DNA from 3 places in the Chryseobacillus diguaensis genome. Region 1 is predicted to be linked to each of the others. Evidence: riboswitches for the same ligand, from Rfam matches in the RefSeq annotation. Region 1 holds a riboswitch; each other region holds the start of a gene.

Region 1 (9,781 bases):
ATAAATGAAACGATACAATACAATAGAATGATATATCACCAGTTATTTAGAATTGTATTTTATTATTCCGAAAGGCGAGATTAAATGAATAAGCTATCAGGAAAAAAACGTATTCAGCTTGCACTATTGTTAGGATCCCTTGGACTGCTTGGCCCCTTTACTATTGATATGTATTTGCCATCATTCCCTACCATTGTTGAGGATTACGGCACCAAGGCGTCATTAGTGCAGATCAGCTTGACAACATGCCTTTTAGGGCTGGGTTTGGGGCAATTGATCATCGGACCAATGAGCGATGTACTTGGCCGTCGGAAGCCACTGCTTAATTTTCTTATCTTGTATCTGATTTCTTCGCTTGCCTGCTCATTTTCGCCTACCATTTATATCTTTATCGGCGCCAGGTTTTTGCAGGGATTTGCGGCTGCAGGAGGGCTTGTAATATCCAGGGCGATTGTCCGAGACTTGTATAGGGGAAAGGAATTAACAAAGTTTTTTGCATTGCTTATGCTGGTTGGAAATCTTGGTCCCATAGTAGCACCTATCGCAGGCGGCACCATCCTGGCTTTTACAAAGTGGACAGGTGTTTTTATTGTTCTTGCTTGTGTGGGCACGGTTTTATTTTTAATTGTTTCAGCAAAGCTTGAAGAAACCTTGGAAAAGGAAAATCGTGTTCCAAGCAGCTTACTTCAAATTCTAACGAACTTCAAATCATTATTAAAAGATCAGCAATTTGCGGGCTATGCGTTGACACAAGGATTTATTATTGCGGGCATTTTTGCGTACGTCTCGGGAATTCCCTTTGTTTATCAGAATATTTATGGTGTAACGCCCCAACAATTCAGTCTTTTATTTGGACTTAATGGGATCGCACTTATTATAGGAACCCAGCTGGTTGGCCGTTTAACGGATGTTATTTCAGATCGGACTTTCTTAAGAATCGGTTTGTTCATTTCAAACTGCGCAGGTGCTGTTTTATTAATTTCTCTCCTAATAAAAGCACCGCTCTTAGCCGTTGCTATTCCAATATTCTTTTTGGTTTCATCCATTGGGATCATTTCTACAACATCTTTTTCCCTTGCAATGGATTCTCAAGGACACATTGCAGGAAGTGCTTCAGCGCTTTTGGGGCTGCTGCCCTTCGTCCTGGGGTCATTAACTGCCCCCCTTGTGGGTATCGCTGGGGAATATACGGCGATTCCAATGGGGATTGTTATTTTTTCAGCAAGCTTTTTAGCTTTAACATCATATTTTGTATTGGTTCAAAAGGCTTCCATTACACGGTTATCTCCGAAATAAATGATAAATCCGCCCTTAGCAAAAAGATCTGGCTGCAGGAATCCGCCAGATCTTTTTATTTTTCTAATCTAATTGAAAACGATCAATATGTACAGAAGGATGTTGTGAAGGAAAAAGGATTTATCCAATCAAGTTTGTTTGAAGAATTTCATGTGGATGATGCACCCTTATTTCAGTTATAAAGAAGCCGATAAAAGGCTTTTTTTCTTTGTCTTTAACCTGCTAAATGGCGAATAAGCACTCTTTCTTGTTGAGCCCATACGATAGGAATCATCAAAGGTCATGTTATAAAGGAGTAACCTTATGTACAATTACGATCTTATGGCTTATAGGAATCAGCCAAGCGTGGTTGCGTTCAGAAGGAAAGATGTCACCGGAGACCGCATTCCAGACAATGTGTATTTAACCGGAATAAAAACGGCCGATAGTTTATTCATCCAGCATATAACTCTTCATGTACAGAATGGAAGAACAGGTGGAGTAACAAGAGTACCGCTTCGAGAAAATACAGGCTATACCCCAACGTTATTCCTTGGGGATTTCACTGGGGATGGCACTGCCGATATTTTAATCAGCATTGATACAGGCGGCAGCGGTGCGATCATGTACCATTATATTTATTCATTCGTGAATAACGAACCTCAGCTGCTTTTTGCCTTCGATGAATATAATAAGCAATACCAATATGAGGTTATGTATCAGAATAACTACAAAGTGAAAGTGGTCAGCAAGTTTAATAACGTAACCTATATGATAGACATATCCACAAGGGGTCCAGAGTATCTGAACGAGATCTACTACGAAAACGGCAAACTGAAGACTCCTATAACTGGATTTGTAAATCCTTAAGCGGCTTATATCCAGTAGATTTCGATTTCAATGGAGTGTATGAATTATTGGCATATCAGAAGATAGCTGGGAGATACAATGCGGATGCTTTGGGATATATACAGAACACGTTAGGATGGAAAGCGAACCGATTTATTCTTCAAAATCAGTATACTGCGATTTTTGGAGCTTCCCTTTGACGAATAGTCTGAGGGGATTTTATTTGCAGCTTGTTTATTTCAAAAACTCTAATTCTTATAAACACCAATTATGGAAAAAAAGGAGATGTGGAGATGGATCAATAAGGAGTTGTTTTGTATAAGAATGAACGTTGATTTTCCAAATAATATGTAGATCTATTCACCTCTTTTTTAGCCTGGGGATTGATTGTATTTTTAGCTTTTAACATGTATAAAAAACAAAGCGTAAAACCAAAAGTATGGAAGATATTGATAGTCCTTATAGCAGCCATATTTTCTTTTAATGTTAATCTGACTTTTTATGATACTGTGTTCAAGCTTCCAATTTTGCCTCTCGGTGTAGGTATCTTGTATTTCATTTTAAACCAAAAAGAAGGCAGTTGGGTGACTTATCGATCATTTGCCTGGGTAGGCTTTTTAGCAAACTTTATTTTCATAGCGGCTGCTTTGATATCCGTTTTAATCCAGCTGGTGATCTATCCAAAAAGCGAACCAACTACTTATATCTCTGATGCTGTGCATGCAGCTATTATTCCCATGGATCCATCAGTAAAGAGCCATTCATTAAATATAAAAAGTCTAAAAAAGCAGCTTCCTCATATAAAGCAAGAAACGATCCATAGTGATCAGTGGTACTATGAGACGGTCAAGAATCAAAGAAATGAACGGTTTCCCTATCTTCTAGCAGGTACTTCTCCTAAATGGGGGAGCGGCTTACATCCTCTCATTTTTATTGAAAAAGATGGAAAAGGGCTCTTATTATCGACGCCGGAAAAACAGCTTTATTTTCGCTCAGAAGCTTCATTGATCAAGGAGGGGAAATAAATGACGAAGAAAAGGCTTTGGATTTCTGCAGGGCTCATTTTGGTCATCATTTTAGTCTATTGGTTTTATTTCTCGAAACCCGCTTATGTTCCTTCAAAAGAACAAGCGATAAAAGACATAAATAGCTCCTTTCCAAAAGTATACGCAAGAGTGATTCAAGATACGATTCGTGTCGATGAACGCCATGTACTTATTCCGTTTATATCTAAAGGAAAGAATTATGGTCTCAGTTACTGGGTGTGGCAATATCATAAGTGGAATGTAGCGGGTGTTGATACGAAAGGCAGTCCGTCAATATGGAAGATTAATAAAAATGATCCGTCCACCTATCAGCTAGTCTGGAACATTCATCATCCTGATAATCAATTGAATTCTATTGATTTTTATTTAATGAGAAAACGAAACTTCAACATATCAGGAGGGATCGAGCAGTACGATCCGAAAGTGCAAATGAACAGGAACGTGTCTCTTTTAAAGAAGACTTATGGAGTAGTGAAGCTGCCAAAAGAATGGTCAACGTTGATGAATTCGTTCACAAAAGCTGCATCAGGTAAACAGAATGTCTTTCAAAGGAATGATCCATTCCCGGATCAAACCTTTACTTTTGGCTGGCTTTCAATTAGCAAATCAGGTAAAGATAAACTTATCCTGGATTCAATCAATGGTACCAGTTATTCGAGCAGTAGCGCAAATCTTGAAGAATTGATGGTTTTGAATAAAGATCAGGTTGAGCTTCCATATTAACAAGGAGCCTCATCATTTTAGGAATTAAGAATTAATAAGGAATATCAAAAAGACTATGCACCCAAATGCTTGGTTTTTGTGCACAAGATCAATAATAAACTCAATGTAAAACTGCTTAAGTGATAAAACCCCTCATACAATTTATGCGATATGTTGCAGAGCCAAGGGATCATCGTCAGTGCATTGCATAATCATTGGCTGTATACGAAGCCGCTGATTATGTATATTCACCTTCAATTCGTTGAACCTCCACTCCAATTTGCGAGGAAGATGGCTTATTCGTTTTCTTTTCTGAAGAGTTACCAAGTAAGCTAAGATAGATGTTCATCTAAGCTCCCTGCCCCCTCCGCTTGTTTTTGCTTCTTCTTTGCTTGTACTGATGTAAAGAGTGCGATTATGAAACCTCCAATAGTATCTGCGATCAAATCCGTCATCGTATCGCTGTTCCCGCCAAACTGCAATTTTGTGCCGAAAAAGGTGTCCATGCTAAACTCATATATTTCCCAAATAACCCCTCCAAGTACCGGGAATGCAAAAAGAAACACAAAGAGAAACCGGGCAGGAACAGCTTTTCTTATTTTTTCAGGTACCAGGCAGCAATAAAATGCCGTTCCTGCAAAGACAAGAAGAACTCCGCTCAAAAAATGCAAAAATAAATCCCACCAGCAAAGACTGTACCATTTTAAAATGGAACCGAGAAAATGAGAGGCAAATAAAAATCCTAAGTAGGAAAGAACTAAAGGGGTTTTTAGCTGAAGCTTCGCAAAATAAGTCAAAAGGTGAGGAACAAAGCCGCAAAAAAAGCTGGTCAGTGCGTAACTTGATTTTGAAGCATCCCCCTTTAAATAGAAAAAAACAAATGTTCCTGCCATAAAAACAAGAAATAAGGCGTTTGGAAGAATCATAGGTTTCCTGGACATCTTCTCACCTCTTTGCTTCAAGAAATAAATAACCCCCCTTAGGTCAGTCTTAATGGGATTCTTTCCTATTTCTATGTTGATCAATTTCCATAAATGCCGCTTCCATTATCCTTTGCACGCAACCAGAAAAGAGCACATTCCCTGTGCTCTTTTCTGTTGCATTTTTATGGAAGTGCAAATTTCATTTAGGCTCAAAAGGTAAATCATATTTGTGCTGACACTGCTTTCGCTGTATTTGAATAAATAAAAAAACGTCCCTAAATAAAAGAAGAGCCGGGTTCAAACTTCTCTTTTTTTCATGCGGTTTTACGGGAATAAAAGGCCCGTGTCCATAGAAAAATAGCATTTCCAATCAGTAAAATAGAAAATTCCTGCCCTGTTTTTTCTTTTGTTATCCAGAGTCATACAAGGACCAAATTAGCAAGGCAGCTGGTGAAAAAAAATATACGTATTTTTGGCGGCTTTTTCATAAGCTAATTCAACCAGGGAAATATTCATCGCTTTTCTTTTATTCTTGAATCTTTACATCTAATAAATTTCAATCCAATAGATAGAGGAAGTTCTTGGAATTAGGTCATTCCGCACATTAAATAAGCTTATATATTACTATAAAATTAGTAATGAATACGCTTGCATATAAAAGTGAGGGGGAATACACAAATGATGAAATATTTGCAAAGAATGGGCCGCTCCTTGATGCTGCCAGTTGCAGTTTTGCCTGCAGCTGCCATTCTTATGGGGATCGGGTATTGGATTGACCCTGCAGGGTGGGGTGCAGACAGTCCGATTGCCGCTTTCCTGATTGGAGCCGGCAAATCGATATTGGACAATATAGCTATTTTGTTCGCAGTAGGGATTGCGCTTGGGATGTCGAAGGAAAGAGACGGGGCATCTGCAATAAGCGGTCTTGTGGCTTATTTGGTTATCACCACGCTTCTTTCTGCCAATTCTGTTGCTTTGCTGCAGGGAATTGATGCTGCGAAAGTAAATCCGGCCTTTATAAAAATTCAAAACCCGTTTATTGGTATCATTTCAGGATTGGTTGCCTCTGTCATGTACAATCGATTCAGTCACGTTAAATTGATTGATGCCTTAGCTTTTTTCAGCGGAAAACGGCTCGCTCCAATCATGTCGGCAGCTACTATGCTTGTTGTTTCTCTTGTGTTTCTTTTCGTGTGGCCAGTTGTCTATTCAGCTCTTGTATCATTCGGAACATCAATAAGCAGCCTTGGCTTTGTCGGAGCTGGCCTGTATGGCTTCTTCAACCGGCTGCTTATCCCGCTTGGACTTCACCATGCCTTAAATGCGGTATTCTGGTTTGATGTTGCAGGAATCAATGATATCGGGAATTTCTGGTCAGGCAAAGGGACAAAGGGTGTTACAGGAATGTATCAGGCTGGCTTCTTCCCAGTAATGATGTTCGGTTTGCCGGCTGCAGCGCTAGCCATGTATCATACAGCTAAAACGCATCGAAAAAAAGAAGTCGCTTCCTTAATGCTTGCAGCAGGAGTTGCTGCCTTTTTCACAGGAGTAACAGAACCGATTGAGTTTGCTTTTATGTTTGTCGCACCGGCACTATTTCTCGTTCATGCCGTTCTTACAGGTCTTTCTCTTGCCATTGCTGCTTTGTTTCACTGGACAGCAGGCTTTGGTTTTAGCGCAGGACTGATTGACTTTGTTTTAAGCTCAAAGCTGCCATTAGCAAACATGCCTTACATGCTGCTGATCCAAGGTCTTGTGTTTGCAGTGATCTACTACTCTATTTTCAGGTTCATGATTGCAAAATTCAACTTGATGACACCGGGAAGAGAAGACGAAACCATTGAAAAAGGCGAGGGAATTATGGCGGGCAAAGAAATAGCAGCTGCCAGCCTTACTAATAAAAATAAGCAATTTTCGGCCATGGCCGCTAAAATCTACGAAGGTTTGGGCGGAGATGAAAACGTAACGTCTGTTGACAACTGTGTGACCCGTTTAAGAATCGAAGTGAAGGATATGAATGCCGTTGATCAGCAAAAGATTAAATCAACAGGTGTCCCGGGTATTAACATCGTTGGGCCGCAGAGCATTCAAGTAATCGTTGGAACTTCTGTTCAATTTGTGGCAGATGAAATCATCAGCATACGGAATCAATCTTAAAGGCTCTTTCTTAAACTTTATTGCTTTGTTATCCATATAGCTCCATTCAGAGCAGGAAACCGTTTTGGTTTCCTGCTTTTATTTGGTCTATTAGTGATGGCGGGGACCCATTTCATTTTTACCTGGATTATGAAATGCAGCACTGCTTTTTAACGAAAGGCATTCAAATCCATTACTGTGATGAAGTTCTTACTCATTTCAGACTGAACGAACAGCTAGGAACAAAACGGGGCACGAAAGCTATTGAAACCTATTACCGTCCGTTACTCGCCAAATACATTGTGACAGAACTTAACTGCAAAAGAATCAAGGGTAAAGAAAAGGACTGATCTGAAGAGGCCGGTTCTTCTAAAGGCGAAGAACTATTCTCATTTGGCTAATCATATGAGATCATTCTGTGTTTATCATTTTAAAGTTGCGGGTATTTAGGTTAAAAAGAACTATTAAATATTTTAAAAATAGGCCTATTGATCTATAAGGGAGTCTGTTATATAATTGAAAAAAATGACAATTGAAAAAGGCAAATCCGTTGAAAAACGGAGACGCAAAGCTAAAGGGGCTAAAGTCGAAGGATCATGCCAGCCAGCTACCGGTATAAGCACATTTAGACAGGCTAATCGGTGAAGATTGGCTCTTTTTATTTGAGTGAAAGCCACTTCGCTGGAATTGTGAACCTTAAAAAACTGCGAGGATAAGAGATGAAGTTAATCATCGGGATACTGTTAGGGATTCTTGTCACTATGATCGTCAATCGCATGATTTATAAAAGGCAAAAGAGGAGATTTGAAGACTTTGAACGGATTTTTCAGCTCGCTGAAAAGTCCAGAGATATTATTTATTATTGTGAGGTGGAGCCTGAACTGAAATATAAATACATCAGCCCTTCCCTTGACCTGGTTTTGGGAGAAGGGACGGTGAAGGAAGCCTATCACAACGCGCATTCAGCCTTTGGTCTTATTCATCCTCACGATTATGGTATTTTGCAAAATAAAATATCAGGGAAAATGGATTTTAATAAACCCATTATTCAGCGATAGAGAGATAATGAAGGTAATTATAAATGGTTTGAGGAATACACTAGTCCTGTATATGAAAATGGTCAATTAAAAGCTTTGCACGGAATTATCCGAAATATTAATAACCGAAAAGAATTAGAAAAAAACCTCATGCAGCGTATTTACCGTGATGGTCTTACAGGGGCTTATAACAGGGGAGCAGATGGAAAAGTACGACAAGCAAATAGACCTTCCAGTTTCAATCATTGTGCTGGATTTGGATGAGTTAAAAAAATGGAATGACACATTGGGACATGCAAAAGGTGATGCACTGATTAAGCAGACAGCAGCGATCTTAAATAGCTTTGCCAGTGATCGGTTGACCATTTCAAGAATTGGCGGCGATGAGTTCGTTTTGATCGGAGAAGCTTTTACGGAGAAAGATACTGAGGGCTTAATTCGAAACATTTTTGAACGTTTGGAAGCGAGTAACCAAGAAAATGGGACGAACCTATGCTTATCAGTAGGAAGTGCTGCAAGTCTGCGTTCGATCGGTTGTATGGACAGCTTGTTCAGAGAAGCAGATAAAAAGATGTATACGCACAAAAATAGCAAAAAATAGGATTGAAAGAATCCTGAGACAGTTTCAAGATTCTTCAATCTTTTTTTGTTACCTGAATTTATTTCAATTCTTAACTCAGTTTGCGCACTGAATCCAGCTCCAGCGCCTAGCCCGATCTGAAGTGCATGACGGGGCTGTTCAAGGCGCTTGGGCCTTTTTTACCCTTTCCTCATCAGCAATTGAAGAATGGCAAGCATAAAAAACGATATGCCAACAAGACACCCTGTCCACATCCAGGCGAGGTTCATGTTCCCTTCATCAAAAGCTAAATAAATCGCCGTTGAAGCTGTTTGTGTCTTACCGGGAATATTGCCGGCAAACATGATAGTTGCCCCAAATTCTCCTAGTGCTCTGGCAAAGCTGAGAATAGCCCCCGCAAGGAGTGGTTTAAGAGCAAGCGGTATGGAAATAAAGACAAGTAAATGAAATTTGCCTGCTCCGTCTACAAGGGCAGCATCCTCAATATCACTGTCAATCGACTCAAATCCCGCTTTTGCCGATTGGTACATCAGTGGAAAAGCCACTGCAGCGGAGGCAAGTACTGCGGCCCACCAAGTAAACACGACTGGCTGCCCGAATACCCATTCAATGACTTTCCCTGCAGCGCTATTGCGCCCTAAAAGAACTATTAACAGGAAACCGACAACGGTCGGCGGAAGTACGAGCGGCAGGAGAAAAAACGTTTCAAGCAGAATTTTCCCTTTGAATTTTTTGCCCGCCATCCATCTTCCAAAAATAAGACCCGCAGCAAATACTACCAGCCCTGCTGCCACAGCAATTTGCAGGGATAAAATGACAGGCGGCCAAAAGGCATCCATAACATTACCTCACTTCATTAAAACCATACTTTTTCAGCACTTTTTGAGCTGAATCTTTTTGAAGAAACTCATAGAATAACAGTGCTTCCTTAGGATGTTTGCTGTTTTTGACCATTCCAGCCGGATAGACAATGGGTGAGTGAGAAGCAGGTGCTGCCTCTTCAACAATCGTTACTTTCTTTGAGGTAAGGGCATCTGTTTTATAAACAAGTCCTGCATCAACACTTCCAGATTCCACATAGGCGAGAACCTGGCGAACATCTTTTGCGTATACTACTTTCTGCTGCAATTCGTTCCAAAGGTTCATGTGCTCCAATGTTTCTTTTCCGTATTTGCCTGCCGGTACAGAATTTGGAGTTCCAATAGAGAGGTTCTTTGCCTTTTTCAAGTCTTC
Region 2 (9,781 bases), on a different contig from region 1:
TGTGATAAGGTGTGTTCCATATCAAATTGTTTGTCTTTTTTAGAGCTAAACCACCCCGCAAGGCCCGTTTTTTTGCCAAAATGCCTGGAATTGACGAAGAGTCCGCCGACACTGCCTGGCCCTCCGTTCAGATGCTTATAATTGCACCAGTAGGCAAAGTCAGCATCCCATTCATCAAAATAATGCGGAATCGCACCAACAGAATGGCAGCAATCAAACCCGATCAAAATACCCCTCGCATGGGCTTCAGCTGTTAATCGCTTCATATCTAATATCTGACCGCTTCTATATAAAACAGAAGGCAGAACAACAAGTGCTACTTCATCTGTCATGAGATCAATAATGTCGTCTTCATCTAAAGTCCTTCCATTTCGGCTTTTTGCCTGAAGCAGGTGAGTCTTTGGATCATAACCCCTTAACTCCAGCTGGCTCTGCAGTGCATAAATGTCAGATGGAAAATTCAGTTCGTCCGCCAAAATCTTCGCACGTTTCCCTTTAGGCTGATAAAAAGTAGCAGCCAGCTGATGCAGATTAACAGTAGCAGATCCTGTTACAATCACTTCTTCTGATTTAGCTCCTACTAGCGGGGCGAGCATTTCACCAAGCTTTTCTGATAAATAAAACCACGGGTGATCTCCCTGCATCCAGCCGTCAATTCCGTACCGCTTCCAATCCTCTAAAGAATGGAGCAAACTCTTTTCAGCCCGTTTAGAAAGCAGTCCAAGCGAGTTGCCATCCATATAAATGCTTCCTGGCTTGGTGTAAAACTCGTCTCTGTAGCTGGAAAGCTGATCTTTTTCATCCAGATATGCCGCATATTCCTTCGCCTTTTCCATCCATAAGCCCTCCTTAGTCGTCTATTTATGGAAATCGTATCAGGAAAGGGGTATGGCGTCTATTGTAATTTGACAGTTTCTGAATAAATCAGCCTAAACTAAAAAAAGAACTGGAGAAGCTTCTCCAGTTCTGATGTTTTAGTTTTTCACATAATCCACTTTATCTTTATCGTATTCAATATAATAACCGTTCACAATATCCATCTTGCTTCCGGCAGTCTTATAAATAATATGTTCCTCACCGGCATTCAGGCTCAATGGTGGAAGAGCTGAACCATATTCATACAGCATGCTCGCCTTTTTCAAAGTAAGGCTGCCGACATAATAGGTTACATCTGAAGACTTCATAATCTTATAGCCGTTTCCTACGTCATAGCTTTGAGAATCGTAATTATATACCTTGATTTCCTCACCAGGCTTCATTATTCTGTCCACACTGCCATCAGGCTTTAAAATTGGGGCCTGGCTGAGTGTAAATACCCTTCCAATGTAGGTGGAAATCTTATGGCTTTCATTATAAATATATTCATCGTTTCCAAGATCATAGTAATTGTTGTAAGTACCATAAACAAGGAAAGATTTTTTCGCAGCAATCTGTCTAACCGGAATCATGGATTTGCTGTTTTTCTTATAAACAATGAGCGGCTGCTTAGCAATTCCCCTTGCTACCGGCACGGGAGAAGTTCCGGCTGCAATGTTCGGTATCGTAAATTGGCCAGGCTCTAAAACGTATTGGTCTGAAAGCTTAGTTGGATCCACCTTCCAGAGGTTTGATCCGCTGTTGTAATAGAGATTCCCATTTTCATCATCTGCAAGATGGAAAACATCGCTTGTGTTATAGCGTGTAATATCGAAAGTATCCGGATTTACTTTAAACAGTACTCCTTGAAGCGTCCCGTAGAGATTGCCGTCTTTCCCAGCAAGCAGGCTTTCATTTTTAAACATACCTTTGACCTGATCAGGAAGGATCGGGAATACGAGTGTTTTATCTGTTTTAGGGTCATACATCAGGAGTTTATTATCAATAATCCCCCAGAGTCTTCCATCCTTCATTACTTGAAGGGCAGAAACCATCATGAAATAACCGCCGGGCAAATCAATATTTTTCACTCTGTAATCTGGATCATTTGTATCAACCATATAAAGCTGTGAAGTTTTGTCTGATTTCGTGCCGTTTCCATTATAGACACCTGTCCCGATATAGAGCTTGCCAGTGTTGTCCATTGTCATGGATGCAACACTCTGGTTAAAAGGAAGGTATTGTTCCTTAATCAATTGTTTTGTTTTTAGATCATAAACTGCGAGCATTCCCTCAGAGCCGCCGCGTTTCGGCATCGTTCCTATATAAAGAACCTGCTTGGATTCATCAGGAACGATAGCCACCGGCCGGTCCTGGTTTTTCTCACTCAGATTGAGAACTTGTTTTGGGTTCTTTCCTGTCTGCCAATCCTTAGTTGTGTCAAATTCATAAAGAAGACCATTTGGGTAAACTCCAAAATACATGGAGTTATTGAATTTAGCAAAGCCTTCAACCTGTCCAAGTCCGCTGAACATAGCCGAAGAATCGGTCTTCGGATCATAAACGCCAAGCTTTCCTGCGATAAAACCGGAGGAATAAATGCTGCCGTTTACTCCATTGCCGACACGGTAAATCTCAACAGACTGTGACGGCAATTTTAAATCTCTGCCCGTGAAACGGTTCTGCAAAATATTATAATTGTAGAACCTTCCTCCATTGCCCGCCAGCCCTACAACGGAAGGCTGACCGTTAATGCTCACAATATCCATAGACACGGCGCTTGCTCCGTAAAAATTAGACTCAACTTGATTAGAAGTGCCAGTTCGATAGTCAAATTGATAAAGCCTGCTGTTATACCCATAAAAAACGGAGTCCTGGTTCCAGACATTCGAGATGCCCCTTGAATCAGCATTCAGCGTATAATCCAATTTGCCTGATTCTGTATCAATATCAAGAAGAATTGGTTTTCCTTCTATTTTTGCGAAAAGCTTGCCTCCCGTAAGATCGAGATCATATACGGAAGCATATTTTTTATACTCGTCAGGTAAAATATCGGTTTTAACACCTGTATTCAAATCCCATTTAATGAGAGAAGCAGGAGAACCGACTCCTACATAAAGAACATTTTTCTCCTCATCATAGACCACACTTCTTGCATATTGTTTACCAGGCACAACCTGTCCGAGGGATTTAAAGTCATTGGTTTTTTCATCATATGTAAATACGCGTCCTCCATAAGATGTAACACCAAATAAACGATTGTTCTTTGTGTCGTACGTCATATCCCAAATCGTTGAATCGTTGTTTTCTGTAGCTTTACCGATATCCTTTATTTCTTTGCTTTCAGGATTATAGTGGTAGACATGTTCATTAGGTGTGGAGCCGATCCAAACAGTATGATCAGGTGCGATCTCAATAGACCAGGCAGCTTTTGCCCCTTCTAATTCCTTCATATCGAGTATTTGCTGTGATTGAAGATCCATGACGACAAGTTTAGCTGGTTCTCCCTGAAGCAAGGCATAATAAATCGGCTGTCCATAAGCATTAACGCCGGCTTTTCCCTTAATAACATTTACATATTGAACCTGGGGTCCAAGATTCTCAAAGGGTCCCTCTTGAGCAAGGGCAGGATAGGATAGAACAAAGCCGAGGACAATAGCTGCAAGAAGTACACGAAGAAATTTCAAAATAAATAGCCTCCAAAACCTTTATATATTGTATATTCTACCAAAGTATATAATTTATGTCATAAGTATCAGGAAAAAAGTTGAAATAAATTGCCGAAACCTGACATTTTAGATCTACTGTAATATTTACCAAAGAACGTAAAAATGGAACGGCTTTGCCTTTAAAAAGAAAAACCTTCCATAATTGATGGAAGGTTCTCTCTATTTGATTTGAAAGGGGAAAACATTTTTTGAAATATTTTGTGTTAGCTGCTAACTTCATAATAGACCATCTATCACAAAATATCTCGGGTCTTTCGAACTAATATTAACATAAATTATTCCTTTTTTGTTAAAAAACTTTTAACTTTTTAAAAAATATTTGTCAATAGGCGTCAAAATTCGACACAACTTCTTATGGACCCAATTTGTGGTAAAATTGATTCGGATGGCACACTTAGGAGGTGGGATTTTTTGAATTGGCGTTTGGATAGATTATTGCGGTTTTCGGATAGATTTTTGTAATATTTGGATAGATTTTCACAGTTTTTAGATAGATTCTCCCCTTATATGGATAGATTTTCCTCATTTTTAAATAGATTCCTTCAAAATTCTCAATTAGGAGTGATTCTTTGATCATTAAACCTCGAAATATACCCCTGCACATTCAACAACTGGAGGCATTATTAAGACGATTGCCTGAATCCCATCCGAAACGCTCTTTCATTCAAGAAGATTACCTGAAAAATATGGCCGGTTACCGAGGAGAACAGTCTGTTGATTATTATTTCACATATCTGGACAAGGATAAATACTATATTTTGCATGATCTCCGCTTGTCAGATGATACGCATTTCTTTTAAATCGATACACTGATTCTTTCTCCATCCAACTTCTTTATCATTGAAGTAAAAAACATATCGGGGAAATTATATTTTGACGGTGATTTTCATCAGCTGATTCGAAAAACCGGAGAAAAAGAAGAAGCATTTCCGGACCCCCTCCTTCAAATTAAACGGCAGCAATCCCATCTGGTCAATTGGTTCATAAACCGCAAATTCCCTCTCCCTCCAATTCAAACTCTTGTTGTTATCAGCAATCCCTCAACGATTATAGAAAACCATCAAAAAAACTCCTATCTTAAGAAAAAAGTTTGCCAAGCAGCAAACGTGCTAAACAAAATAGATGATCTAGAAAAACAAAACAAATCGGAGTTATTCACTAAAAAAGAATTGCTAAAGATTTCAAAAAGATTGGTAAAAGAATACACACCTCTTTCGAGAAACCTTCTTGAACTATATAAAATAGATCCAACTGAGATAAGGAAGGGTGTCCACTGTCCCTCTTGCTATCAGCTTCCTATGGTGAGGCAACGAGGGCACTGGTTTTGTTCTAACTGTATCTCCCAATCAAAAGATGCCTATATCAACTCAGTTAAGGATTATTTCCTCCTCATCAAACCTTTCATTACAAACGGAGAATTCCGAACATTCCTTACCCTTCCATCAATCTCGCTTGCCACCAAATTATTATCCTCAATGAACCTGCCTGCCTCAGGATCAACGAGAGATCGTGTTTACCACATGCAATAAATAAGAAAGCCATTCCGATTAATTGGAATGGCCTTCTTTCTATTTATTAAGATTTTTTATTTGTTTTACGACAACTTCCTGAAGATACTCTGCTTTTTTAGAAAGCACTTTGAAGTCCAACTGTTTAGCAGCTTTTTTCTCCAATGCTTGTATTTCTTTTTTCACAGCTTGAATTTGCTTGTTTATTTCTTTTAGTTTTGCAATAGTCACCTGAGTATCTGTTGCATTGACTGTTTCTGACTTAGTTGATACTGACAAGGACTCTTGAGGATTAGCTGGAAGAGATGATTGGTCATCAGCACTAGGTGTTTCCTGCTCAGCAGGAGTAACCGGTGTCACTTGGTCATCTGTTCCCTTTGCATCACCAGTATTTGCTTGATCTGCTGGTGGCTGGGCAGGCTGTTCCGGTTTATATTCCTTATGACGAGAGTCCTTCATAATCGTTTTCAATTCTTTCTCTATGCCGCTTAACTTTTTATTGAGATCAGCGGCCTTCTTTTTCAGTTCTTGAATTTCTGATTTAGTGAGCTTTTTTGGGTGTCCTTTTTTCGCAGAGTTTTACATTTTGACCACTTTTACTGTTTTGACGTGTTTAGCCTCTTTAGCTTGAACATTACTCATCGGAGAGAGTACAACGATTGCTGAAAGTGAAGCAGCTAAAACCTTTTTGAACATTACCAATTCCTCCTAGAAAATATTTTATAGGTAATGGCAGCTGGCTGGCATAGTCATTACATTAGCCCCTATAGCTTTGTGTCAGCTGGTTTCCCAGCCTTTACCCTGGTTCAAATTATACATTGATTTCCAAAAGAGTATATATTTTTTTGGTTCTTTTTACACATTTATATATTTTTTTACATTTAATTAATAGTCACAATCTATAATTTTCAACAAAACGTGCCGATATTACTAGTGAATTCAAAAACTATTTTACTATTTATATAAGGAGAGAGGATGCATGAGAAAGAAAAATATGCTCTTGGTAAGCTCGATTCTTTCAATTGGTCTCGTTTTGGGAGGCATCCCCCATCAAAATCAGGCAAGTGCAAAAAGCATTCAGAAAAAGGAAGTACTTGTAGTCTATAAAAATGCGAAGGGAAAGCAGGATGCTATCAAAAGCAGCGAGAAGATCAAGCATCAGTTTAAAGCTCTTCCTGCAGTATCCGTAACAGCTGATACTGCCAATATTCAAAAGCTTGAAAATAATCCAGATATCGCTTCTGTAGAAACGAAATATTGTGTTTCACACAGCGGCTTTGAAAAAGTCATATAATACGAAAGCTGTGTCAAAGGAAGAATCATGGTGGGATACGAAAGCAGTCAATGCTCCCCTCATTTGGAATAAAGGATATACCGGCAAAGGAACGAAGGTAGCAGTAATCGATTCGGGAATCGGACCGCATTCCGATCTTAATGTAGCTGGCGGGATTTCAACTGTCGATTACACGACATCCTATAAAGATGATAACGGGCACGGAACACATGTTGCAGGAATTATTGCTGCCAGGCATAATGGCATCGGAACCGTGGGAGTCGCACCTGACGCCGAGCTTTATGCCGTAAAAGCCATGGATCAGGATGGCAATGGAACACTTGAAAGCATTTTAAAGGGCATTGACTGGGCAATTCAAAATCATATGAACATCATTAATATGAGCTTTGGAACAAAAGACGACTCGAAGCTTCTTCATGAAGCAGTTGACAGTGCCTTCAAAAAAGGAATTTTGGTTGTTGCGGCTGCCGGTAATGAAGGAAATGCCGCTGGAACAGGTAATACAATGGACTACCCTGCATTATATGACAGTGTTATTGCTGTTTCAGCTGTTGACCAGAAATATACGAGAGGTAGCTTTTCCTCGACAGGAAGCAAGGTAGAATTTGCCGCTCCAGGAGTTGATATTCCAAGTACTTACTTAAACAATCAATATGCTTATTTAAGCGGTACTTCTATGGCAACACCGCATATTACCGGTATGCTTGCCGTGTTGAAACAGCATTATCCATTAAAAACGAATGCAGAACTGCGCCAGCTGCTGCAAAGCTACACAACAGATTTAGGCACTGCAGGAAGAGATTCCATATATGGATATGGATTTGCCCGGTTTAGCCAGGAATTATCGGCCCCACCTGTAAGTCAAAAGCCATTAAGTAAACTAGATCTCGCTAAGAAATTAACATCAATAGCGGAAAATACTCTTTCTAAAACAGACATAAACGCAGCCCAGCAGGCAGTGAATCAGTTACCTCGGGGATATGACAAAAATGCTATGCAATATAAATTGAATGTTCTTAAGTACTTTTAGGATTAACGAGAGAATAAGCAGGTACCGTTAAATGAAACCCTCCATGACCCGTACATGGAGGGTTTTGCTTTGTAAATAAACCGATATGTTTAACAGCTATTCATAAAGGAAATCTATCTATATAAAAATCAGATTGAGGTGGAGATATGAAAAGCAAATTAATAGCAGGAGCGCTTGGAATTATAGCCGGAGGGTTAGGACTCCATAAATTCTATCTGGGCAAACCCGGCAAAGGTATTCTTTATCTTTTATTTTGCTGGACCGGAATTCCAGAGATTATCGGATTTATTGAAGGGATTTTTTATCTTATTAGCAGTAAGGAAAAATTCGACAGCAAATATAACCATGCAATAGCTTAAGCTAAAAAGAGCCATGACAATACCTTAATTGTCATGGCTCTTTCTAGTTAACTACTATTTTAAGTTTATTTCGTTTGATGCATTTATACTAATTTATTCTTTCTTTACTAATATCTACTTTTAAGTTAATTTATGGTTTATAAAATGAAAGCCTCTTTACGTTTTAGAATGTAATAAATCCAATGGAGTAGTTTATTCATACAAGCTACCATTACAACCTTATGTGGCTTACCCTCATCCTTTTTCTTTTGATAGTACTCTATTAATTTTATGTTTCGTGATTTCCTTAAACCACATAACACTGCACTATATAGTGCCTGGCGTAGCTTACTGGATGAATTTAAAAATATCTTATCTCCTTATAAATACTGAAGTTTTTGACTAGGTGGGCATATGTCGTATTTTTAAAGATTTAAAGGAGACTTTTTTATTACTCTATCTCACAAGATTTTTCACATACAATTATAATGGGCATCTGTTATTTTGCAACTTGATCTACTACAACCTCATTATTCTTACTCTTATCATTGTTTTTTAAGAAGAATGCATATCCAATTGTTCCGATAGCAGCGATGATTCCTGCGATAACCAATGCTAGTGCAAAGTTGTGGAGGCGGTCAGCCAAATAACCTGTTAAGATTGGTGCAATCCACCCTGAGATATTCCCGACAAAATTTTGCAAACCTGATAACGTACCAATTGAACTTTTAGGTGCAATGTCTGCAAGCACCGCCCATACATTACTATTTGCGAGCATCATTCCACCCATAGCAATTGAGATTAACGTTAAAGCAAGAGGAATACTGTTTGTAAATGCTGCCGGAATAATAACCGTGCAAAGCATAGTCCCTATTGTCAAGACAAACCTTCTTGAATTAATAGAACTCCAGCCTCTCTTTATTAAATAATCAGATAATCTTCCACCTACTATTGCACCTATTGCAGCCACTACCCAAGGTAGAACTGAATTAAATCCAGCCTTAAGTAGCGTCATATGCTTTGCCACGACTAAGTAAGTCGGTAACCAAGTAAGTATTAAAAACAGTAAATAGTCCTGTGCAAACAGTCCAAATAATAATACCCAAACATTACTCTGCTTTAAAAATTGGTACCACTTAACATCAGACTGACCTTGAACCTCTTCCTGATGTTGTCCTGATCTGATATATTCTATTTCTTCTTTTGAAGCTTTGCTTTCTTCCGGTTTATCTTTGAAATAATATAACCAAGCAATAGTCCATAGTAGCCCTAGCGCACCAGTAACAATGAAAGAAATCTTCCAGCCGAAAGTTTCGATTACCCAAGCAACTACAGGGGTCATAAGACCTGCACCTACCGCCATACCCATTGAGGAAAGTCCGTTTGCAAATCCTCTTTCACTAGACGGTAACCAATCAGCCATGATTCTTGTATTAGTTGGGAAGGCAGGTGATTCTCCTATTCCCATAAGAACACGCATTCCAATCAAAGCACCAAAAGAACGGGTAACAGCAATAGCTGCCTGGAAAAGTGACCACCAGATAACCGCAATTGTATAGGTTAAACGGGCACCGAGTTTATCAACAATGGCTCCTGACGGAATTTGCATCAACGTATATGACCAGAAGAAAGCTGAACTCAATACCCCAAATTGGACATTTGATAAGTGTAAATCACCCATCATAGTCGGACCAGCTACCCCCATGTTAGAACGGTCCAAATAGTTAATTGCAGTTGCTAAAAAGACTAAAGTAAATACACCCCATCTTACATTACTTCTTTTCTTCAACCCCTTCACCCCTTTAAAAAATGAACAACTTCCCTTACGTGCCTACCTTAGCCGTTGTAAATTTCACCATAACATGTGAAGCTAAACGTTTCGCTAGATCCTGAAAAATTACCCTTTATTACTTCATACTAAATTTTCTACACCCCATCTGTTATTACACAGGTTAATAACTATTAGTTGCATCTTTCAAATAGTGTAGAAATTCCCTGTCCGCCCCCAATACACATGGTAACAATGC
Region 3 (9,781 bases), on a different contig from region 1:
CAGCAATCGGCAATCATCATTTTTAAGAATGATTATCCTTTTTTAAGCACTTATTATTCGGTTTTAAAAGCTTTTCAACCGATTATCTAATTATTTTCCCTTTTTAATCTCTAAAATATGAACAATAAAGGTAAAGGTGAATATTTATGAAAAGGCATTCAAACCTTAATGTGCAGATAAATATTGACAGCTCCTGGCAGGATGAATTTTTGGAACGCTTAGAACAGGACGGACCGTGGTCCAATTGGGAGCTTTATAAGCTATCCTGTGAAATTCAATCACACCTGGCTGTGCCGGATTTTGAAGGGCTGCTTGCTCCAAAACACTTGCCTGATTTTACTCCTCTGCCCCATCAGCTGGAAGTAGCCAGGATGGTCGTTGAAAAGATGAACGGAAAAGCCATTCTTGCTGATGAAGTAGGACTAGGCAAAACCATTGAAGCAGGACTTGTATTAAAAGAATATATGATTCGCGGTTTAGTAAAAAAAGTGCTGATTCTTGTGCCTGCTTCCCTTGTGTCCCAATGGGCCAGAGAGCTTAATACGAAGTTCTATATACCGGCGGTTGAACAAAAAAAGAGTTATGTATGGGAACAATGTGATGTGATTGTTTCATCTATTGATACGGCAAAAAGAAGTCCACATCAGGAAATTGTCCTCAATCAGCAATATGACATGGTCATCATCGATGAAGCTCATAAACTGAAAAACAATAAAACAAAAAACTATGAATTTGTTTTAAAGCTGAAAAAGAAATATTGTCTTCTTTTAACAGCTACTCCGATCCAAAACAGAATTGAAGAAATATTTAATTTGGTTTCTCTTTTAAAACCTGGTCATTTAGGAAACGAAGCTTATTTCACAGAAGTTTATTCAGCCAAGAATAGAGAGGTCGAATACCATGATCACCTGCGGGAATTGATCAATAAAGTGATGATCCGAAACCGCAGAGGCGACACTGGAATCGACTGGCCAAAAAGAATCGTGGAAACCATCTCCATTACGTTTTCAGAAACAGAACAAAATCTTTATGATGCCATCTCTAATGTTAAAAGTCTTTCTCCGCTTGGAGTGCCAATGTTTTCATTAATGACGCTTCAGCGGGAAGCCTGCAGCAGCAGGGAAGCAGTCTATATGACATTAAAAAAGATGCTGGAAAGACCAGAGGAGGAAGGCAAGGTTTTTCCTGAACATGTGATTCAGCATTTAATGAAGGAAATTGATAATGTCACTCAAAACTCGAAGGCAGAGAAGGTGCTTGAGCTCATTCAAAAAATTGATGATAAAGTCATTATCTTTACAGAATACAGAGCTACCCAATTTTATCTGCAGTGTTTTCTAAAGCAGCATGGTATCTCCTCTGTTCCTTTTAGAGGAGGCTTTAAGCGCGGGAAAAAGGATTGGATGAAAGAGCTTTTTAAAGGAAACATGCAGGTTCTTATTGCGACAGAAGCAGGCGGAGAAGGCATAAACCTTCAGTTCTGCAATCATATCATCAATTATGATTTGCCGTGGAATCCCATGAAGCTTGAACAAAGAATCGGAAGAATACACAGGCTCGGGCAGGAGCGGGATGTTCACATCTATAATATGTCCACAAAAAATACGGTTGAAGAACATATTCTAAAGCTTCTATATGAAAAAATTAATCTTTTCGAAAAAGTAGTTGGAGAGCTGGATGAAATTTTAACTAAGCTCGAAATTGGCAATTTTGAAGATCACATTCAGGACATCTTTTTCCATTCTTCCTCAGAAGGAGAAATGAAAATAAAAATGGATAATTTGACCTCCATCCTCTCTTTTGGAGAAGAAGAATTACAAACAAAAAAAGCAGCAGGACAAAGAGAATAGGAGAGATTAGAGAATGAAACAGCAGGAAATTCATAGCTTGCTTCAACGTTTTTTTATCGCCAACTCATGTGAAATACTGGAAAATGCTGCAGGGTTCATGAATGTACAATTAACCATTGAAATGGATAAGGAATTAATGAACAGGCCTTTTTATTGGCACTATCTTGAAAAAACCGGAGGCATACCGAACCCAATGCCGCTTACCCTTATCACTGACAAGGAAAAAACCGACAGCAGCATTAAGGGTGAGTTTATTCATTTTGGCTCCCCGCGCCTGCACCAAATTTTCCAGGCAAATCAAAAGCTGGGCGGATTTATTCGATTATATGAACAAACGAAACCGTCCAGCGGAAACACTCCTCTGCACCCATGGCTTGGAGTCAATGTCCAAGTATCCTACCAATGTGATATGAAAAAGGATGTTTTATATTCAATCGGACTTCACTTAATCAGCGGAGCCATGTCAGAGCAATTTCAAGATAAACTGGAAAGACTCGAACTGACGCCAAAAATTCCTGATCTCTGCTTTACCATGTCCCCGATTATTCGTCCGCAAAGCGGTCTGAACCGGATATACAATTTTATACAGGAAAAAGTCGAAAAAGAAGATCATGGCTGGGCAGATGATGCAAGGCAAAGATGGAATGCAGATCTTATGCTTTTAAATCACTTTTACGAGAATCTCGACGAAAAACCTGATGCTTATCATCTCGAAAAAGAAGCCTTGCGTGATCTATATGAACCAAAAATTACAATCTCAATAAAAAATGGCGGGATATTTTACCTAAGTCCTGAATTCGCACACTAAAATAGGATGATAGATAGATTTTTCAAATAAGGCTTAAACTCCCGTTTTCGACTAATTATCCAAAAATTTATTAGAAAAAAGTGATGTTCCATAAGCCGTTAGCAGGTTTTATAGTGACAAATTGATTAATTTTGTAAAATTTTATTTTGTCGACACAATTCAGCATACTTTCTATAAATGCAAATTTATACTAATAGTACAAAGGTTGATACATACATAAATGACAAAAGTTGTATTAAAATGGATTTTTATGGTATTAATCTTTCAGATAAAGGCAAACTTGCTGAAAAGCAAGGACGCAAAGTCACGGGTCTACCATTGCATATGGATGCAATCAGGATAGCCGGACTGCCTGACTATGTATTTTGGGAGGGTAAATGGGGATGGCTGAAAATATGTGGGATGCAGAACCTTTGGACCAGGAGTGGAAAGAATTAATCTTATCCGCTTTGGATATGGGAATTACTTCTGAAGAAATTCGAAATTATCTCAGTTCTTTTTCAAAAAACAGTGTGAAACTACCCGAGTTGTCGAAATAATTTTGTCGATTTTCGTTCTTTTTATAGAAAAATCCCCTTCTCTATATGCTATAATATCTACGGGAAGGTGATTATATGATAGGCCAGCGCATTCGCAAATATCGAAAAGAAAAAAATCTTTCATTATCCGAACTAGCAGACCGAGCAGGAGTCGCAAAGTCATATTTAAGCTCTATTGAACGAAATCTCCAATCTAATCCCTCTGTCCAGTTCCTGGACAAAATTTCTTCTGTGCTTGGCGTCTCTGTTAACACCCTTCTTAACGAAGAAGACGACGACAGCACTTACTCAAGCCAACTGGATTCAGAATGGGCTACACTCGTCAGAGAGGCTATGCAGTCTGGTGTAACCAAGGACCAGTTTAAAGAATTTCTTGAATTTAATAAATGGCGTTTTGATCAATCCAAAAAATAGACGGCTTCTAGAGGCCGTTTTTTCTTTTACCATTTACCTTACTGCATCATAAATCCATAATGTATGGAGTCCAAGCGTTAATGTATATAAAATGCACGCAGCAGATGTCACCCATTTTAAAAAGGTAGTCATCATAAGAGGAACTTTGATAACTAGACCAACCAAAATAAATGAAATCAAAAGCTTAACTGCCACAAAAAGAAACGGGTTCACTTCATATAGTGTATTCATAATCGGATTAAGTTCTTGAATAAAGCCAAGCCTTAGCCCGCTCAATGTTGCACACATATCTAGAATGTTCACCAATGCAAGGTAAAGAAAAGCCTTTTTCATATGGCAGCACCTCCTTCAGACTAACCTCTCGTTGTTACCTTAATATCCCCTTTTGGCTAAAAGAAAACCTTGTAAAATGAAACAATAGGCTGGGACCCACCCCGCCTATTGTATAAGTATTATTTTGCTTCCCCATCTCCTCAAAAAAACGCACTCTCCAATAAGAATGCGTGTTAATGGTTCACTACTTTAGCTTCAGCTGGTGCAAGTTCACGAACATCTTTGCTTTCTTTTTGCTTTACTTCATCTGGCAGCTTCATAAATCTCATTAAAATAGCACCGGTAAAGTATAGCATAGCAAATATCCAAATTACCCCTTCAGCGCCAATGCTATTGATGAACAAACCAACAACAGCGGGTGCGATGAAGTAGGACATACCGGCTCCAAAGCTTACAATCGCCATTGCTGAGCCTTTTTGGTCCGGTGCTAGAGCAGTTACAAGGGCGGAAAGCGGTACGAAACCGCAGAGAACGATTCCAAAGATGATTGCCGCCAGAGTCATAACATAGAAATTATGGCCAACAACATGCGGTGTATAAAAAAATACCAATATCATGACACCACAGCCAACGCTGCCAAGCCACATGATCGTTTTCTGCCATCCTAACCATCTGTCACTGATGTATGGGATGACCAGATTAAAGGCAATGTTTGCCAACCAAAAAGTTCCCCAAATTTGAAGCCATTCTGCAGTCGTATATTTGTACTCGGAAGCCAAATAAACAGGAAAAAAGATAGGAAGGGCTCCTACACCGACTGAATTGATGATACGAACCAGTCCGCCTATTGCCACTTTTGGTTTTTCAATGCAGATCGTAAATCCGCTAAGTAAACTCTTGATTTTTTCCTTTGCGTCGCCCGTGTTCTCAATGACTTTATCATTGCCGACAATTAAAAGTCCAGCAATTCCCCCAACCAGGACCCAGATAACAGCACTCCACAAGAGTCCCATATACCCAATTCGGTCAGTCATGAAAGCCGGGAAGTAACTTCCAACGACGTAAAGCCCGCCGCTCCATGCAGCCCAGAAAAGGCCTACTGCTGTAGCCATAATGCGTTGAGGGCTTCGATAGGTTACCCAAACTAAAAAAGAATAACAAAAGAAAGGATAGCCAATTCCGCGAAGTGCATAAGTTGGCAGCATCGCAGCAAAATTATGCGGTTTTAAACCCAGTTCAATGAAAAGGATTTGGCCGGCCAGCCAGGTTATCATCCCGATAACCATAACCTTTCTTGGTCCCCATATTTCAGTAAGCACTCCTGAAAAATAGGCAGCGACCGCCAGAACAGCACCATACGCTGTAAAAAGAGTTGCTGCCTGTTGAACAGTCAATCCCTGTTCAATTAAATAAGGAGACAGCCAGGCATGTTCTAATCCGTCCCCAGCCATAAAGATAAGGATTGCGACAAAGCCCCAGACCATTTTAGCCGGAAGGCCTCCCTTAGGTTCCTGTTTTGGAATCGCATTCATTTTTATCACCTCGAAATCATATTTTTACTCATGGCACCTGCAGGGTTTCTTATTCTAATATCAATAATCTGGAACAGCGGATGTTGACTTTGTAACGCCGCATAGCTTGTTCCAAATCGGCGAAAGTTCTTTTATAAAGGCCGCTGCTTAGGGGCAGCAGCCTTTACCCTTTTCCCTATTACTTTGGAATGTTGATCCAAGCTTCTTTTTCCGCTGATTCAAGAATCGCATCAGCAATAAGCTCGATACGGTATCCGTCCTGGAAGTTTGGTGAAAATTGTGTACCTTCTGAAATCGCTTTAAAGAAATCATGGGTTTCAATAATTTTTGTTTCCCCATAACCAATACCTAAAGCAGGGATTGGCCATAAAGCTTCTCCATACGGAGTCGCCGGACCGGAATAAACGGTTCTGAAGCCCTTCGCATCACTTGGATCGTCAGCGAAGCAAACTTGCAGTTCATCACGGCGTTCATAGTTGAAGTATAAAGAACCTTTTTCGCCATGGATTTCAAATGTCAGGAAGTTATTGCGCCCCCATGCATTACGGGTTGCTTCAATGGTTCCAATTGCACCATTGTCAAATTTCACCATTGTAATGAACTCATCATCTACATCGACTGTTTCTTTCGGAATATTCGCGTCACTGCTTTTCACTGTACCAAGCTTGTCAATCCCGCCAGTTTGGATTGGGCGTTCTGGAATCCAGGTTTTTGTAATGGCATTAACATCTGTAATTTCGCCAACCAGATAACGTGCATAGTCAACAACATGTGTTCCTATATCACCTAAAGCACCTGAACCGGCGATTTTCTTTTGGAAACGCCATGATAAAGGAGAGTTTGGGTCAGCGGACCAGTCTTGCAGATACGTTCCGCGAAAACTTAGGATTTTACCGATTCTTCCTTCTTCAATATACTTCTTGGCAAGGGCAACAGCCGGAGTTCTTCTGTAATTGAAAGCAACCGCATGGGTTACCCCGGCAGCTTGAACAGCCTCTAACATAGTCTTGGCCTCTTCAGCACCTAGCGCCAAAGGCTTTTCGGAGATAATATGCTTGCCTGCTTTTGCCGCAGCAATTGCAATTTCAGCATGTGTATTGTTTGGTGTCACAATATCAATAACATCGATTTCCGGATCGTTTACTACCGCTCTCCAATCGGTAGAATAGTGTTCAAACCCTAATCTTAAGGCTGCATCTTTGGCCAACTCTTCTTTGACATCCACTACTGTGTGGCGGTGCGGGATAGCCGGAGCCGGCCAAAAGAACATTGGCATTGCTGAATATGCAAGTGAATGGGCCTTTCCCATGAATCCTCCGCCGATCATACCTACGTTTAATTTTTTCATTTATGTTTTCCTCCTATTAAATAAGTATTTTTCCTAACTGCTTTTAAAAGGCTTTCAAAAAAGTCATCATGCATTATTTCTCAAAATTTGATAAAAACTTACGGCTTATTTCTGCACCTTTTTTGGGATCGGCATAGCTATCCAATTCCACCGTAATCCAATCATCATAATGAATGCCGTTTAACAGCTTCACCATTTCATCGAACTTTTGGTGCCCTTCGCCTAAGGGCAAAAATTCTCCATTCGCATAATCTTTAAAGTGAACATATTTGATTCGATCCGCAAACTTCCTGATCACTACTACCGGATCACCGCCCCCTGCTTCAATATGAGCTGTATCCGGACAAAGATTAATATTTGTCAGGGCCATGAGCTTGTCCAGCTGATCAGGAGCTTCAACGTTTGTTCCCAAGTGCGGATGGTAGCTTGGTATAAGCTGATACTTTTCTGCGATAGCGGCCACTTTATCAAGAGCCTTAGCCAAGTCACTGTAATCGCTTTCTAGAATGCCATTACTACGGACTGCCCCGCCGCCAATGACTAAATGCCGTGCACCCAGTTCTGAAGCAAGAGCTGAAACATCCTCAATTTTTTGTAATTCCTCTTCTAAGATGTCGGGGTAAATAAAATTGCCGCCGGTATAAACACCAATAAACTCTATTGAATATTGCTTAAGCAAGTTCTTAAAATCTTCTTTTCTATCCTTAAATTGCATTAAATTACCATCAAATAATTCAAATCCATTATATCCCGCTTCCGAGATCTCTTTTATCGCCTCTTCTGTTGAGCCGTTGGCCAGATAATAAAGGTCTTTAACTGAAGTTACTCCTGCCGGATGCCCTACGACCCCGCCCCATGTATTGGTTTGATATCCAAATTTCATGTTTTTTCTCCCCCGTTTCCAAATCATGTTGGTAAGTACATAATGCCTTGTGCAGTATTTCCTCGCAGAAAAATTGACATTCTTTTTTCCTGGAAACACCGAACTGTCTTTGTAATCGATTACATTAATAGTTGCTTTTTCTTTCGGTGAATTCTATTAAAAATATAGTAATGTAATCGATTTCAATTCAAAACAAAAAAATTGTTAATAGAACAAATTTTCTATATCTTTAACCTACAATTACAGTGTAATCGATTACATTTTAAATTTCAACTCTTTTAAATAATTTTTTAAATTTTTCTTTCGTGTGAATCAAATATTGCTGAAATAGGAACCGATTCTCCTTTTTATCACTTAATCCTGCACCCTTTTTAAGCAATATGAGAACAAGGATAAATGGCGAATATTGCTGGATTAGAGAGAAAAAAGGAAATTATTTAAGAAATATGTTGATTTTGTGGACTATCATTTTTTTAGTTATGATTCTATTCGGCATGTAATGGTTGAAGTTTTAAGTTTTATTGTTTCCACAACAAAACAACTAACGATGGTCTGATCCTCATACTTTTTATTACACGGATGGAGAAATAATCTGGTTTCACTTCGTATATTGTATGCAAGTTTTATCAAATAAGAAGAGGCCCTATTTCCTCCCCTTCTTCCACGATTATAAGTGTAATTTTTTTGCTGTCTTATATCCTTTCAGCAGTACAGAATAATTTGTTCTGCAGTTGGCTAAGACGGGTTTGACCTTTGCCAAGTCATTTCTGCAAACAGGACAAATCCATTCTCCCTCAGGGCTGCTGCTATAAGAAGACTGTGCACATCTGACACAAAGCTTTTTATACAAATTGATCTCTCCTTTAAACGAACGCTTTGTAAATCCAATAAAAATGCAGCACCAGCACATAGGAGTACAGCATGCAAGCAGCACCTGCTGCTGCTTTTAGCAAAGGCTTCACAGAAAAGGGATAAAAGTAATTTGCCAATTCTTTTACTGAATGGCTCTTTTTCTCGCTTTATCGCCATCATTCACCCTTTTTATTTAAAATAAGGCAACAGCCATAAATAAAAAACCCCTGGAGGCTTCCAGAGGTTTCAAACTTACTTCCTTCGATTTTTAAATAACAAAATGAATCCAAACGGCAAGACACCAAACCATTTGCTCATGAGCGGGGATTTTTCATCTTTTCTTTTTCTTTTTTGCTGCTTCCGTTCTTCTTTCGGGGTATCCATATATTTTACGACCTGCTGAGTTAAGTATTTAACATAGTCATTAGTAGACAAATGATTCACACCCTTTGGGGTTTTATCATCAGTATGTCCGCTTCATTCCTATTTTAACCAGGCTGCGATCTCTTCTGCAGTTTCATGCAAGGTCTTACGGGTTGTATTAATTTTTAGAGAACATTGCTCGTAAAATGGAATTCTGGATTGATAAAGCTCGTTAATTTCCCCTTTTGTTTTTTCTTGAATCAATGGCCGATCGGTATCATTCTGAAGTCTTGCGTAAAGCTCATCAATGTCGCAGTAGAGAAAAATAAGGTCTCCCTTTTCAAGCATATAATTCCGATTTTCTTCGGAAAGGATCAGGCCTCCCCCAGTGGTGACAATTGTATTAACAAGAGGGATTTCTTTCAGGATATTGGTTTCCAGCTCCCTAAAATGCTTTTCTCCATAAGTTCTAAAAATCTCTTTCACAGGCATACCGGATTTTCCTTCAATTAAGTGGTCTGTATCCACAACGGTTACTCCAAGCTTTTTACCAAGTTCTTTACCGATTGTTGTTTTTCCTGCTCCCATAAAACCTGTAATAAATATGGTCTTCAAGCTGATCACTCCATCATCAAACATATATCTGTTTAGTTTACCATTCAGTCCATGATGTGATAAGACCTTTCTTTGCATCAAACAAGTATGAAGACTGTTTTTTCTTTTTTTCATGAGTTTCACAGCTGATTTCCACTTTAAAGAAACCTTCTTTATCATTGATGATCTTGTAGGCAACTTCCCCCTCTTTCATTGTCTCCTGATAGCTTGTTTCTTCAGGCACTGATTTCAGCTTTTTCATTGATTGATTAACAGCTCTCTGAATGAGACTGTCCAGAATGTAATATTGTTTTGTATCTGAATA

The links. Region 1 has a riboswitch for cyclic di-GMP ahead of ACOT8F_RS15320 (hypothetical protein). Riboswitches for the same ligand answer to the same signal wherever they lie in the genome.
Region 2: it holds a riboswitch for cyclic di-GMP, as region 1 does, so the genes downstream of both, ACOT8F_RS08445 (hypothetical protein) here and ACOT8F_RS15320 (hypothetical protein) in region 1, are expected to answer to the same signal.
Region 3: it holds a riboswitch for cyclic di-GMP, as region 1 does, so the genes downstream of both, ACOT8F_RS14485 (anti-repressor SinI family protein) here and ACOT8F_RS15320 (hypothetical protein) in region 1, are expected to answer to the same signal.

Annotation. Positions count from the first base shown of each region.
Region 1 is NZ_JBMKNV010000010.1:68,790-78,570, forward strand. It holds gene ACOT8F_RS15280 (multidrug effflux MFS transporter) at 85-1,296, shown strand; partial or broken gene ACOT8F_RS20985 (hypothetical protein) at 1,990-2,324, shown strand; gene ACOT8F_RS15290 (hypothetical protein) at 2,709-3,149, shown strand; gene ACOT8F_RS15295 (hypothetical protein) at 3,150-3,893, shown strand; partial or broken gene ACOT8F_RS15300 (DUF1259 domain-containing protein) at 4,056-4,208, shown strand; gene ACOT8F_RS15305 (DUF2238 domain-containing protein) at 4,205-4,813, opposite strand; gene nagE (N-acetylglucosamine-specific PTS transporter subunit IIBC) at 5,474-6,952, shown strand; gene ACOT8F_RS15315 (hypothetical protein) at 7,087-7,281, shown strand; cyclic di-GMP riboswitch class I at 7,462-7,546, shown strand; gene ACOT8F_RS15320 (hypothetical protein) at 7,651-7,989, shown strand; gene ACOT8F_RS15325 (GGDEF domain-containing protein) at 8,171-8,569, shown strand; gene modB (molybdate ABC transporter permease subunit) at 8,728-9,387, opposite strand; gene modA (molybdate ABC transporter substrate-binding protein) at 9,392-9,781, opposite strand, start outside.
Region 2 is NZ_JBMKNV010000004.1:224,109-233,889, forward strand. It holds gene kynU (kynureninase) at 1-836, opposite strand, end outside; gene ACOT8F_RS08430 (ligand-binding sensor domain-containing protein) at 975-3,542, opposite strand; gene ACOT8F_RS08435 (hypothetical protein) at 4,154-4,384, shown strand; gene ACOT8F_RS08440 (nuclease-related domain-containing protein) at 4,397-5,113, shown strand; gene ACOT8F_RS08445 (hypothetical protein) at 5,153-5,563, opposite strand; cyclic di-GMP riboswitch class I at 5,821-5,903, opposite strand; gene ACOT8F_RS08450 (protease inhibitor I9 family protein) at 6,072-6,386, shown strand; gene ACOT8F_RS08455 (S8 family peptidase) at 6,370-7,416, shown strand; gene ACOT8F_RS08460 (TM2 domain-containing protein) at 7,563-7,775, shown strand; partial or broken gene ACOT8F_RS20960 (IS110 family transposase) at 7,913-8,110, opposite strand; gene ACOT8F_RS08465 (MFS transporter) at 8,254-9,543, opposite strand; gene ACOT8F_RS08470 (thiolase family protein) at 9,717-9,781, opposite strand, start outside.
Region 3 is NZ_JBMKNV010000009.1:64,400-74,180, forward strand. It holds gene ACOT8F_RS14475 (DEAD/DEAH box helicase) at 147-1,850, shown strand; gene ACOT8F_RS14480 (YqhG family protein) at 1,864-2,658, shown strand; cyclic di-GMP riboswitch class I at 2,922-3,014, shown strand; gene ACOT8F_RS14485 (anti-repressor SinI family protein) at 3,042-3,197, shown strand; gene ACOT8F_RS14490 (helix-turn-helix domain-containing protein) at 3,273-3,611, shown strand; gene ACOT8F_RS14495 (DUF5658 family protein) at 3,645-3,944, opposite strand; gene ACOT8F_RS14500 (MFS transporter) at 4,118-5,416, opposite strand; gene ACOT8F_RS14505 (levoglucosan dehydrogenase) at 5,595-6,764, opposite strand; gene ACOT8F_RS14510 (sugar phosphate isomerase/epimerase family protein) at 6,838-7,647, opposite strand; gene ACOT8F_RS14515 (YqzE family protein) at 8,752-8,934, opposite strand; gene ACOT8F_RS14520 (shikimate kinase) at 8,983-9,486, opposite strand; gene comGG (competence type IV pilus minor pilin ComGG) at 9,515-9,781, opposite strand, start outside.